3 regions of the Ensifer sp. genome follow, and region 2 is predicted to be linked to each of the others. Evidence: predicted binding sites of a transcription regulator. Region 2 holds the regulator's gene; each other region holds the start of a gene.
The links. Region 2 encodes LexA, which represses DNA repair genes until DNA is damaged. Its sites were predicted from a motif close to TGTTCNNNNTGTGTTCNG; they were not measured.

Region 1 (4,224 bases), 690 kb from region 2:
ATCGCTTCGCCATTGCCGATAGCGTTCAGTCGGTCGTTGACGACTGATGTGGCCGAGGGCCGCACCATGACGAGAATGGCGTCGTTGCCGCCCTGCCTGCGCCCGCCATTGCCTTCGCCACCCTGGCCGCCCGCACCACCGTTCTGCTTGGAAATGGCGTCGATGAGCGGATGCGAGACACCGATTGCCGCCAGCGTTTCACCTGCCCCGGGCACGAACCGCACCCAGACGCCGGCACCCACCATAAGCACAACGGCGCTGACCGCCAGCTGTTTCCAAACCCGCATTCATGTCTCCAAATAAAGAAAACGCGCTCCTGCGCGGCACGTGCCGGCGGACCGTTCCGATTTGCCCAGAGTATCGTTGTTCGCACCTTTGGGGGCAACGCCGGAATGCCATCATTACGCAATTGTAATAAAAGCGAATTTGTTGGCAGTATGATGTCATCACGGCCATCATCGCGCCGGGCGGCAGGATATCGCCTTCATTCCCTAGAAAAACACTAGACAATCACCGTTTACAGCGGCCGCCACTGCGGTATCCTGCAACCGCCGGCAGCCATTGCCACCAGGTTTCAGCCGGTTCTGAAGAGGGGGAAAGATCATGTGCGATGCGTGCGTCCTGGAATCCGTAAAGCAGAAAATGTTGTCCCGCCGCAGCTTCTTCAAGGCGGCCGCCGTCGGAACGGCGGGGATCGCGGCCGCAAGTGCGGGCATTGCGCCTGCGGCGCTGGCCCAGGGCCACACGGCTGTCACCGACCTCACCCATGAGCTCTACGAGGAGTTTCCGACCTTCTTCGGCCAGCAGCAGTTCTTTCGCGAGGAAAAGTTCAACTACGCCAAGGACAAGTTCAACATGTTCGAGCTGAGGGTCAACGAGCACACCGGCACCCATGTCGATGCGCCGCTGCACTTTTCCGCCGATGGCCTGTCGGTGGCCGAGCTTCCAGTCGACAAGTTGATCGTGCCGCTCGCCGTCATCGACATCCGCCAGAAGGCGTCGGCCGATGCCGACGCGCAGCTTACCCCTGACGACATCAAGGCCTGGGTCGCCGCAAACGGCGACATTCCGGAAAACGCCTGCGTCGCCATGCTCTCGGGCTGGGACGCGCATCTGGGCACCGACAAGTTCCGCAATGCCGATGCCGACGGCAAGCTGCATTTCCCGGGCTTCCACGTCGAAGCGGTCAAGTATCTGCTGGAGGAGACGAAGGCGGCGGGCATTGCCGTCGACACGCTGTCGCTCGATCATGGCCCCTCGCCCGATTTCGCCACCCACTATGCCTGGCTGCCGGAAGGGCGTTGGGGCCTGGAGGCGGCAGCAAACCTCGACAAGGTGCCCGCCAAGGGCGCCACCCTGGTACTCGGCGCGCCGAAGCATCGTGGCGGCACCGGTGGTCCCGCCCGCGTCTTCGCGCTCGTCTGATCCCTTTTCCGACTGAACCGGCGGCGCCCGGCCGCCGGCGATCCTTGAGCAGGAGACATCATGAGCACCATCACCCCGCCCGCCGATCCGGAATCCGACCCGCGCGTCAAGGCCGTGTTCGACGACATCCGCACCACGCGCAAAGCCGACTTCATCAACAACATGTGGCTGTGGCTCGCCTTCGATCCCGATCTGCTGGAGCAGACCTGGCGCGACGTCAAGGCCGTCATGGCGACGCCCTCGGCGCTCGATCCTCTCGTCAAGGAAATGCTCTATATCGCCGTTTCCGTCACCAATGGCTGCGGCTACTGCGCCCATTCCCACACAGCGGCCGCAAGAGCCAAGGGCATGACCAATGCCGAGCATGCCGATCTCTTGCGCGTCATCTCGCTTGCCGCCAGGACCAACCAGCTGGCGACCGCCCTGCAGGTGCCGGTGGACCCAACCTTCGACAGGACGGTCTGACAGCGGCGGGCACAAGAATAAGCGGCTTCGAAATCGCCTGTCTTTCCACAGGCTTGGTGCTGGTGGCGCAGAAAACGGAATAAAAGAAGAACATCCTTTCTGGCCTTTCGCCTCCGAATCACTACATTGAGCCGCATGATGAGTGGTTTCGACGATATTCCCTTCTTCGACGACGAGCCGGCCCCGCGCAAACCGCAGCCTCCGGCAACGGGCGGCATTGCCGCACGCGCCATGGCAGCCCGCGACCGGCAGCAGCGCCCGGATTATCTCTCCGGCCTCAACGCGGAGCAGGCCGAAGCGGTGGAAGCGCTCGATGGCCCGGTGCTGGTGCTCGCCGGCGCCGGTACCGGCAAGACCCGGGTGCTCACCACCCGCATCGCCCATATCCTGACGACCGGCCGCGCCTTCCCCTCGCAGATCCTGTCGGTGACCTTCACCAACAAGGCCGCCCGCGAGATGAAGGAACGCGTCGGCGTGCTCGTCGGCCATGCGGTCGAGGGCATGCCCTGGCTCGGCACCTTCCACTCGATCGGCGTCAAGCTGCTGCGCCGCCATGCCGAACTCGTCGGCCTGCGCTCCGACTTCACCATTCTCGACACCGACGACGTCATCCGGCTGATCAAGCAGATCATCCAGGCCGAGGGCCTCGACGACAAGCGCTGGCCGGCCAAGCTGTTCGCCGGCATGATCGACGGCTGGAAGAACAAGGGGCTCGACCCCTCGCAGATCCCCGAGGGCGACGCGCGCGCCTTTGCCAACGGCAAGGGCCGCGAGCTCTATGCCGCCTACCAGAACCGCCTGCGCACGCTGAACGCCTGCGACTTCGGCGATCTGCTCTTGCACCCCATCCGCATGTTCCGCAGCAATCCGGATGTGCTGAAGGAATATCACGACAAGTTCCGCTACATCCTCGTCGACGAGTATCAGGACACCAACACGGCGCAGTATATGTGGCTGCGTCTTCTGGCGCAGCGCCCCAAGGGCGTGCCGCAGAACGTCTGCTGTGTTGGCGACGACGACCAGTCGATCTACGGCTGGCGCGGCGCGGAAGTGGACAACATCCTGCGCTTCGAGAAGGATTTCCCGGGCGCCAAGGTGATCAAGCTCGAGCGCAACTACCGCTCGACCGAGCATATTCTCGGCGCGGCCGGCCATCTGATCGCCCACAATGAGGGGCGGCTCGGCAAGACGCTGTTTACCGACCGCAGCGACCCGGACGACGAGAAGGTGCAGGTGCATGCCGCCTGGGATTCCGAAGAGGAAGCCCGCGCCGTCGGCGAGGAAATCGAGCAGCTGCAGCGCAAGAGCCACAAGCTCAATGACATGGCGATCTTGGTGCGCGCCTCGTTCCAGATGCGCGAATTCGAAGACCGCTTCGTCACGCTCGGCCTCAACTACCGCGTCATCGGCGGCCCGCGCTTCTACGAGCGGCTTGAGATCCGCGACGCCATGGCCTATTTCCGGCTCGTCTGCCAGCCGGCCGACGATCTCGCCTTCGAGCGCATCGTCAATACGCCGAAACGCGGCCTCGGCGACACCACCATCCGCACGCTGCACGACTATGCACGCGCCCGCGACATCCCGATGCTTGCAGCTGCCAGCGATATCATCGAGACCGACGAGCTGAAGCCCAAGGCCCGCAAGGGCCTATTCGACGTCGTCGCCGATTTCCGCCGCTGGCAGGGCCTGCTCGAAACCACCGTGCATACCGAACTTGCCGAGCAGATCCTCGACGAGAGCGGCTACACCGCGATGTGGCAGAACGACAAGTCGGCCGAAGCGCCGGGCCGGCTGGAAAACCTGAAAGAACTCATCCGCTCGATGGAAGCCTTCGAGAGCCTGCGCGGCTTCCTCGAACACGTCTCCTTGGTGATGGACGCCGAGCAGAACGAAAACCTCGATGCCGTCTCGATCATGACGCTGCACTCGGCCAAGGGGCTCGAGTTCGACACCGTGTTCCTGCCCGGCTGGGAGGAAGGCCTGTTTCCGCACCAGCGCGCGCTGGACGAAGGCGGCCGCTCCGGCCTCGAGGAAGAACGGCGCCTTGCCTATGTCGGCATCACCCGGGCAAAGCACCGCTGCCACATCTGGTTCGTCTCGAACCGCCGCATCCATGGCCTGTGGCAATCCACCCTGCCCTCGCGCTTCCTCGACGAGCTGCCGGTCAGCCATGTCGAAGTCGCCGAGACCGAACAGTCCTATGGCGGGTACGGTCGCGGCGGCTACGGCCAGTCGCGCTTCGACAAGGCCGACCCGTTCCAGAACAACTACTCCACTCCCGGCTGGAAGCGCGCCCAGCAGAACCGCTCCGACGCCACCCGCGACAACTGGGGC
Region 2 (4,224 bases):
AGGCTTTCCAGTCACTCTGCCGGCGTGAAACGCAGTGTGCCTGCGAGCCTCGGGCCAGTAGAGCCCTTGGTGTCCATCGGGTGGTTGATGCCGTCGTTGACGGGCAATTCGGTGAAATCGAATGGGCTAATGCCTTCGAGACATGCGGCGTTCACGCCGTAGAAATCCGGGTTCGAGCGCGGCTTGTGAAAGGTGTAGATGCCGCATTTCGAGCAAAAATAGTGCTCTGCGGCATGGGTGTTGAACTGATACTTGGTGAGGGCGTCCTCGCCGGAAAGCACAGTTACGCCATCCTTGGCGGCCGAAACCACGACGGCACCCTTCAACTCGCAATAGGAGCAGGTGCACCGGCGGGCGGTGCGCAGGCCGTCCTTCAGCTTCACATTGAACCGGACCGTCTTGCAGTGGCAGGCGCCATCAAGCGCCTGAATGTCGAGGTTCATGGTCTCATCCATCTGAAATTGTGTCTAATTGTTCGTCTTCCATAGGGCATGCCATGAGGCATGCTCAAGCGCATTCGCGTGCAACGGCCAATAAGCCGCCCGCAATGAACGGTCGCGCGCATTTCCAACCGTATGCCGTCGCGAACCGGATCGGCATCGCGACTGTCGGGCGTAGAAGGTCGCTCGACTGCGGGCGACCACCTTCCATCGAACGGGACCGATTGTGGCAAGCGCCACGATGCGGCAATGAATGCCCGCACTCGCTCGCCTGTCGGTCAATTGAGGCCGTGGTTCAATTCTCCTGAACGGAAACCCCGTCCTGGCCAATCTTGATTTCGACACCGGCCGGTTTCGTTTCTTCGCGATAGGCATAGACGCCGAGCCCGACGACGGCCACGGCAAGGGCGGCGATGACGAGATAAAGGCCATTTCGGTTCATTCAGCAGTTCCTCTCATGGGGCATGGGAGGGGGTAGTTAGGCCGCGAACGGCGAAAGGCAACGGCACGTCCGTCGATTGAGGCCGGGCAAAGGCCGAGGCGGCAGTGTGCGACGTGTCGCGGCTGTCCTGCGATACGAACGACCCAGAACCGATCAACCGCCATCTGACATGGAAACGAACGTCAGGAAGTGTCTGCGGGCCAGGATGGATGGAAGGCGGTTTTCGCTGCTAACGCCGCGAAGGCCGGCTGATCGCTGCATGGCAAGCTTCCACTGGTTCCGTGACGTCGGGCCGCTCGACGCGCCGTTTTCGGAAGTGACAGGCGTCGCCTTCGCCACGTCGCCAACCAAAGTTTAAATTGAGTAAAATCAATATCAAACCATTTCCGGACGCCATCGTGCGACTTGTCGCCGTTCGCCGTTGCTGCCGTTACATGACCGACCCGGAAATGGTTGTGACGCAGCTCTTGTCACCGGAAAAAATATTGTCTCTAGACGGTAACGGGAATGAATATTCCGTCGATGCGACCCGTATAGGTGGTGTCAAACAAAGCCGACAATGGAGGAAATGACATAAAATGAAATGTAAGATCGCCCTGACCGCACTTGCTCTTCTTGCTGCAACGACGAGCGCTGCAAGCGCCGAGGATCTCGTCTTTCAGCTCAAGAACAAGACGAAGGCTGTTTTGACGAACTTCTACACATCGCCTGTTGGCGTCGACCAGTGGGAGGACGATGTCTTTGGACGGCAAGTGCTCAATCCCGGCGAGAGCATGGAAATTACCATCGCCGACGGACGCGACGTCTGTAAGTACGACATGCGCTTCGAGTTCGAGGAAGGTTCGGGTCTCGACACGACCGAAGACACGCAGGACCTCTGCGAGCTCGGCGAGTACTCCATCCACGAATAAGAATCCGCAAGCGCGCAAGCGCTCGGATGGATATCCGGCGTCTCGCTACCCCAGGGGTGGCGAGACGTTCGCATTCGGGAGAACGGTGGCGATGACGGCGCAAAGCGCCATTCGGGCCTAATGGTAGCGGCGGATCAAGCCGACCAGCTTGCCCTGTATCTTGACGCGGTCGGGTCCAAAAATTCGTGTCTCGTAGGCCGGATTTGCGGCCTCCAGCGCAATCGACGCGCCCTTGCGACGAAAGCGCTTCAAGGTCGCTTCCTCGTCGTCGACGAGGGCAACGATGATGTCACCGGGGTTGGCAGTCGTCGCGTTGCGAATGATCACGGTATCGCCGTCGAAGATCCCTGCCTCGATCATCGAATCGCCCTTTACCTCGAGAGCGTAGTGATCGCCGGTACCGATCATGTCGAGCGGAACGGAGATGTCGTGGGTGTTGTTCTGTATGGCCGAGATCGGCACGCCGGCGGCGATGCGACCCATGACCGGCACCGACACCGAGCTGTTGTCGGCAACGGGTGGTGCCTTAGCCGGAGCTGGGGCGGGGGGCTTGCCGAGGCTGCCTTCGATGACGCTCGGCGAAAAGCCGCGACGGGGCTGTGTGTTCGCCGCATAGGCTTCAGGCAGCTTGATGACCTCAAGTGCGCGTGCGCGGTTCGGCAGCCGTCGGATGAAGCCGCGCTCTTCGAGCGCCGTGATCAGCCGGTGAATGCCCGACTTGGATGCCAGGTCCAAAGCATCCTTCATCTCGTCGAAGGATGGCGGTACACCGGACTCCCTCATTCGTTCGTGGATGAAGAGAAGCAATTCCTGTTGCTTGCGGGTCAGCATGGCCAGTCGCTCCAGAAGCGTGAAACAAATCAAGAACAGACACTATCTGTTCCATATGTGTTCCGCAAGTGCCTAAAATTTGGTGAATGCTGCGGCTGTCGACGCGGAATTGGCTGGAGCCGGCGATCGCGAGGCTCTGTGCTGCCACGGGCCGCGGCGCACGGAGTAAGGTTGCGATGCAGGAATTGATTCGGGTCCTGTCGCCGATCGTGAACGTGGTCGCTGCGATAGTGGGCCCCGGTTTCGGTTGATACCAATATGTCGATACCGTCGGAAGACCGTTCGACGCGGTTGGCATCGTCTGGAGTGCAGCGATTCGGTGCCTGATCGATCAGTGGGTGGCGCGCGGCCAAAGTTGGCCTGTGGCACGGTGATTCCGCCCCATGGCTGTACCGACGCCGACGGGGGGATCTGGACGTAAGTTCGTCGGCACGCTCGCCACGCGATGAAAGTCGCGTGCCTCAGGCCGGTCGCGTGGCAGAGCAGGCGTCTTCGAATTCCTTGACGGTTTCAGCTGAATTGTCCTGTGGCAACACGGCGTCCGCGGCATCAGTCGCCACGGGTGTGTCCCCCTCGAAGACGAAGGACTGGATGTAGTAGGCGATCGCACCCTTCCAGACGTTGCGACCATCGATCTGCTGGCAAGGGACTGCAGATTCGAAATCGGCCTGCAGGTCATCGACCGTCGCTGCACTGAGGGCGATGTTTGGCGATGCGATAATCGAAGCAATGAGCAAGGCTGCGAGCACGATGAACGTCCGAAAGATGAGGAGTGAAGCCGGTAGATTGGTTAACGATGTGAACCGCGCTTTCGTTCCGAAGTCCAGCAAGCATGCCGCGCAGCCAGGCGTGTTCAACAGTTCTTTGAGAAGGTCGATAACGGCGCTTCGAGTTGTGGCATTCAGAGCACATTTCCTCGCGACGAACGGACCGGTCTGCGATGCCGTGCTGCGATTGTTCCGGTGGGGGCAAGCGCACGAAGCGTGATCGGCGCAGGCCGCTTGCCCCTCGCGCAGCTTGGGCGAGCGATGCGTTTAGGCTCGCAACGCTCGCCAGACTGTTGCGCCGACCGTGTCGTCCCGCAATTCAGCAAAGACGCACGGATGGGGCGGTCGACAGCCAGCGAAGATGTCTCATGCGCGTCTGGCGCAGAGATGACCGGGTGCGATTTTACTTCTTGTCCTTCTTGCCGGCCGGGAAACTGCTGCCGGCAAGTTTGACCTGCGAGCCTTCGGTTGCAACGGTCGTTTTGACGGCTTTGTCCTTTTTGGGCTTTCGAACCTCGCGGTTGCTGCGGACTTGACCTTTTGCCATGTTCGTCTCCTTGGAAACGCGTGCCGGGGGCCCTCCTGGGCTCCGAATGACCGGTAGCTCAGCCTGCATCGATACGCGCTTAAGTCAATGACGGCGCAGGTGGAATGATGGCTATTGAGACGCGATGCGTCGTCATGACAGGTCGGGCGGCGATGCCGTTGTCTTCTTCAGTTTCCGCCGCGCCGTGGCGATGCGGTGGAGGGGCCGATAACGGCGGCAACCTCTGTGATCCTGTTGGCGGGAAATCCGCCGCGTTCGGCGTGCTCGCGAATGACGTCGGCGCTCG
Region 3 (4,224 bases), 1.4 Mb from region 2:
AGGCCGATAATGCTTTGGTTTGAAGTGCTTGCGCCGGTTCGCGACGCGCTTTCTGCACCTGCGTGCCGCAGGTCTGGATGCGGCGTTCCTATGCCGTGCGAAACAGTTTCCTGACGCCGCGGGGTAATGGCGATCGCCCGTGTTTGCAGAGCCGTTCCTGACGTCCGGTCGGCGAGGGATCGCCGCCGCACGTCAGGATCGAAGTTTGTCCTCAGATGCGTGGCTCCACTTCCGAGGAAAGCGGGATCGAGGGCTGGGCGCCGCGCTTGAGGCATGCAAGCGAGCCTGCAACGGCGGCCCGTCGCAGCGCATCCGGGAAGGCGAGCTTCTCGTCGAGGCTTGCAGCAAGGTAGCCGCAGAAGGTATCGCCGGCGCCGACGGTATCGACCGGATCGATCTTCAGGCCGCGGGCGCGATGGATCTCGCCCTCGTGCACGGCAACGACGCCTTCGGCGCCCAGCGTGACGATAACCGTATGGCCGGTTTCGGCATGCAGTTTCTTCATCGCCTCTTCGCGTTCGGCGCTTTCGATGCCGGTCTTGCCGGCGAGAAGCTCGAATTCCGTCTCGTTGGCGATGACGATATCGGCCAAGCGGCCGAGACGGGCGGCGTCCGGTGTCAGGGGGGCGATGTTGATGACCGAGCGAACGCCCTTGCGCCGCGCTTCCGCAAGCGCCTTTTCCACCGATGCGGCCGGTATTTCGAGCTGCAGCATGAGGGTGTCGCCCGCGTGCATGCCGTCGACGGCGGCAACGGCGTCGGCCTCGTTTACGGTGGCATTGGCGCTGGCAACGACGACGATGACGTTCTCGCCATCACCGCCGACGAGGATATGGGCGGTGCCCGTCGGCTCATCCACGGTCTTGGTCAATGTCAGGTCGGCGCCGGCTTCCTTCAGCAGTTCGAGCGCGCCATCGGCAAAGCTGTCCGAGCCGACGGCGCCGGCCATGTGGACGATGGCGCCGGCCCGCCGGGCGGCGAGCGCCTGGTTGGCGCCCTTGCCACCGGCAGCCGTCGAAAAGCCCGAGCCGGCAACGGTTTCACCCGGCTTCGGCAGGCGCGCGGTCGTGGCGATCAGGTCCATGTTGATAGACCCAAAAACAGTGATCATGTGAGGATGTCCCGTCGATTTGCTGATTTTGGCCGGAGAGTGCCCGAGACCGTCAGTCTTCGTCAACCACCCTGAGGCGCAATTGCCCGACACGATTGTCGACGGCCTGGCGCGGTTCGGCGTCTGGCCGCGCCGCACCTTCCGCCTCCAGTTCCAGCGCTTCGATCTTGGCGCCGCGGCGCGAAAGCTTGCCTGAGGAGATGAGGATCTCTTCGACGTCCTTCTGGCTCATGGCGAAATGGCCCTGCAATTTGCGCACCCTCTCGTCGAGGCGCGCTAGGTCCTCCATCAGCCGCACCACTTCACCCTGGATGAGATGGGCCTGCTCGCGCATGCGGGCATCCCTGAGGATCGACTGGATCACCTGGATCGACAAAAGCAGCAACGACGGCGAGACGATGACGATCCGCTGGCGGTGTGCCTTCTGGACGATCGCCTCGAAATGCTCGTGGATCTCCGCGAAGATCGATTCGGAGGGGACGAAGAGAAATGCCGTTTCCTGCGTCTCGCCGGGGATCAGGTATTTGCCGGCGATATCGCGGACATGCACCTCCATGTCGCGGCGAAAGAGCTGCGCCATCTGCTGGCGGCGCTCCGGCGTCGCCGCGTCGCGCATGCCGTTCCAGGCTTCCAGCGGAAACTTTGCATCGATCACCAGCGGCGGCTGGTCGTTCGGCATGCGGATGGTGCAATCGGGGCGGGCGCCGTTCGACAGCGTCGTCTGGAAGGCGAAGGCACCCATCGGCAGGCCGTCGGCGACGATCGTCTCCATGCGCGACTGCCCGAATGCGCCGCGCGTCTGCTTGTTCGACAGGATGGCCTGCAACCCGGCCATGTCCTTTGCCAGCGACTGGATGTTGTTCTGCGCGGTGTCGATCACCGCCAGGCGCTCCTGCAATCGCCGCAGGTTCTCATGCGTCGCCTTCGTCTGCTCGCTGATCGAGGCGCCGATCCGGTGCGTCATGCCGTCGATCCGCTGGCTCAGCGTCTGGTTCAGTTCCGCCTGGCGGCTGCCGAAGACGTCGGCCATCGCCGCGATACGGCCCTGCATTTCGGTTTGCGCCGAAAGAAGCATGGCCATCTGCTCGTGGCGCTCGTCGTCGCCGGCCCGACGCCGCCGCGAAAGCGACATCAGGACCAGACCCACCGCCAGCACCGCGAGCAGCATGCCGAGATGGGCGACGGTCATCGGGACGGTGCCGACGAAGAAAACCGGTTGGTCGAATGAAATGGGCGCAGGTTCCATGCAGCAAACCTAACAGATTCTCTTTTGAAGGCCAGATCAAAACAAGAACATTCGCCGCGTGGGGTTAACGGCAATCGACATTGCCGGGATGCCCGTGGCGTGCGTGCCAATTTTCTTGCGCCCGCAAGGAAAGATCGGTTATGGGAGCATTATGACGATCAAGCCACTCATCATCCTTCCCGATCCCGTCCTGCGCCAGGTCTCGACCCCGATCGAAACCATCGACGCCGACATCCGTCGCCTGGCCGACGACATGCTCGAAACCATGTACGATGCCCCCGGCATCGGCCTTGCCGCCATCCAGATCGGCGTGGCGAAGCGGATGCTGGTGCTCGACGTCTCCAAGGAAGGCGACGAGAAGACACCGCATGTCTTCATCAATCCGGAGATCGTGGCGTCGTCCGACGATTTCTCCGTCTATGAGGAAGGCTGCCTCTCCATTCCGGACTATTATGCCGAGGTGGAGCGCCCGGCCGAGGTAACCGTCAAGCATCTCGATCGCGACGGCAAGGAACAGATCGTCAAGGCCGATGGCCTGCTTGCGACCTGCCTGCAGCACGAAATCGACCACCTGAACGGCGTGCTGTTCATCGACCACATCTCCAAGCTCAAGCGCGACATGGTGATCCGTCGGTTCACCAAGGCCGCCAAGACCCGCGGCGCAAAGGCGATCTGATCCCCCAACAGGGCGCCCGCCGGGCGCTTTGTCGTCGAAGGGCTTGATTTGAGGCGCGGAAACCCGTTTGAAGGGGCCTGATTTCAAACGGCCGGAGTATCCGCCTTGTCGCTTCGCATCATCTTCATGGGAACGCCGGAGTTTTCCGTGCCGACGCTCGCTGCACTTGCCGGCGCCGGCCACCAGATCGTCGCCGTCTATACCCAGCCGCCGCGGCCCGGTGGCCGTCGGGGGCTCGACCTGCAGAAGTCGCCGGTGCATCAGGCGGCCGAGCTGCTCGGCATTCCCGTGCTGACACCCGTCAACTTCAAGGACGAAGCCGACCGCCAGACCTTTCGCGAATTCGACGCGGATGTCGCCGTCGTCGTTGCCTATGGCCTGCTGCTGCCCGAGGCGATCCTGACGGGAACGCGGCTTGGTTGCTACAACGGCCACGCTTCGCTCTTGCCGCGCTGGCGCGGTGCGGCACCGATCCAGCGCGCCATCATGGCCGGCGACCATGAGACCGGCATGATGGTGATGAAGATGGACAAGGGGCTCGACACCGGCCCGGTGGCGCTCACCAAGGCGGTGCAGATCGGCGAGACGATGACGGCGGGTGAACTGCACGACAAGCTGATGCAGGTCGGCGCCAGCCTGATGAAGGAAGCGATCGGCAAGCTCGAGGCCGACGATCTGCCGCTGACCGAGCAGGCGGAAGAAGGCGTCGTTTACGCCCAGAAGATCAGCAAGGCCGAGACCCGCATCGATTTCAGCAAGAGCGCACGCCAAGTGCATGACCACATTCGCGGTCTGTCGCCCTTTCCGGGCGCCTGGTTCGAGCTGGAGATCGCCGGCAAGCCGGAGCGCGTCAAGGTTCTGAACTCCGAGCGCGTGGCGGGCGAAGGGCCCGCCGGCACCGTTATCGACGACAGCCTGACAATTGCCTGCGGCGAGGGTGCAGTGCGGCCGACGCGGCTTCAGCGCGCCGGCGGCAAGGCGCTTGGGCTTGCCGACTTCCTGCGCGGCACGCCCATCGCCACCGGCACGAGGGTCGGCTGATGCCGCGCTTCCGACTGACCGTTGAATATGACGGCTCCAACTATGTCGGCTGGCAGCGGCAGGACAACGGCGCCTCAGTCCAGGGTGCGATCGAAAAGGCGATCCTGTCGCTGACCGGCGAAACGGTGTCGATCCGTGGCGCCGGGCGCA

Region 1: RTP54_RS11980 (ATP-dependent helicase) is a predicted target of LexA. The motif match lies at 1,966-1,983, and genes of this name have one in related genera.
Region 3: RTP54_RS01875 (DNA recombination protein RmuC) is a predicted target of LexA. The motif match lies at 2,390-2,407, and genes of this name have one in related genera.

What each region holds. Positions count from the first base shown of each region.
Region 1 covers NZ_DALZXU010000001.1:2,437,688-2,441,911, forward strand. The annotation lists gene RTP54_RS11965 (efflux RND transporter periplasmic adaptor subunit) at 1-287, opposite strand, end outside; gene RTP54_RS11970 (cyclase family protein) at 604-1,425, shown strand; gene RTP54_RS11975 (carboxymuconolactone decarboxylase family protein) at 1,486-1,890, shown strand; gene RTP54_RS11980 (ATP-dependent helicase) at 2,026-4,224, shown strand, end outside.
Region 2 covers NZ_DALZXU010000001.1:1,751,179-1,755,402, forward strand. The annotation lists gene RTP54_RS08560 (GFA family protein) at 12-443, opposite strand; gene RTP54_RS08565 (hypothetical protein) at 736-882, opposite strand; gene RTP54_RS08570 (hypothetical protein) at 1,461-1,793, shown strand; gene lexA (transcriptional repressor LexA) at 1,911-2,624, opposite strand; gene RTP54_RS08580 (hypothetical protein) at 3,086-3,454, opposite strand; gene RTP54_RS08585 (hypothetical protein) at 3,795-3,938, opposite strand; gene RTP54_RS08590 (DUF4242 domain-containing protein) at 4,106-4,224, opposite strand, start outside.
Region 3 covers NZ_DALZXU010000001.1:377,274-381,497, forward strand. The annotation lists gene RTP54_RS01870 (ribokinase) at 212-1,111, opposite strand; gene RTP54_RS01875 (DNA recombination protein RmuC) at 1,164-2,357, opposite strand; gene def (peptide deformylase) at 2,509-3,033, shown strand; gene fmt (methionyl-tRNA formyltransferase) at 3,139-4,074, shown strand; gene truA (tRNA pseudouridine(38-40) synthase TruA) at 4,074-4,224, shown strand, end outside.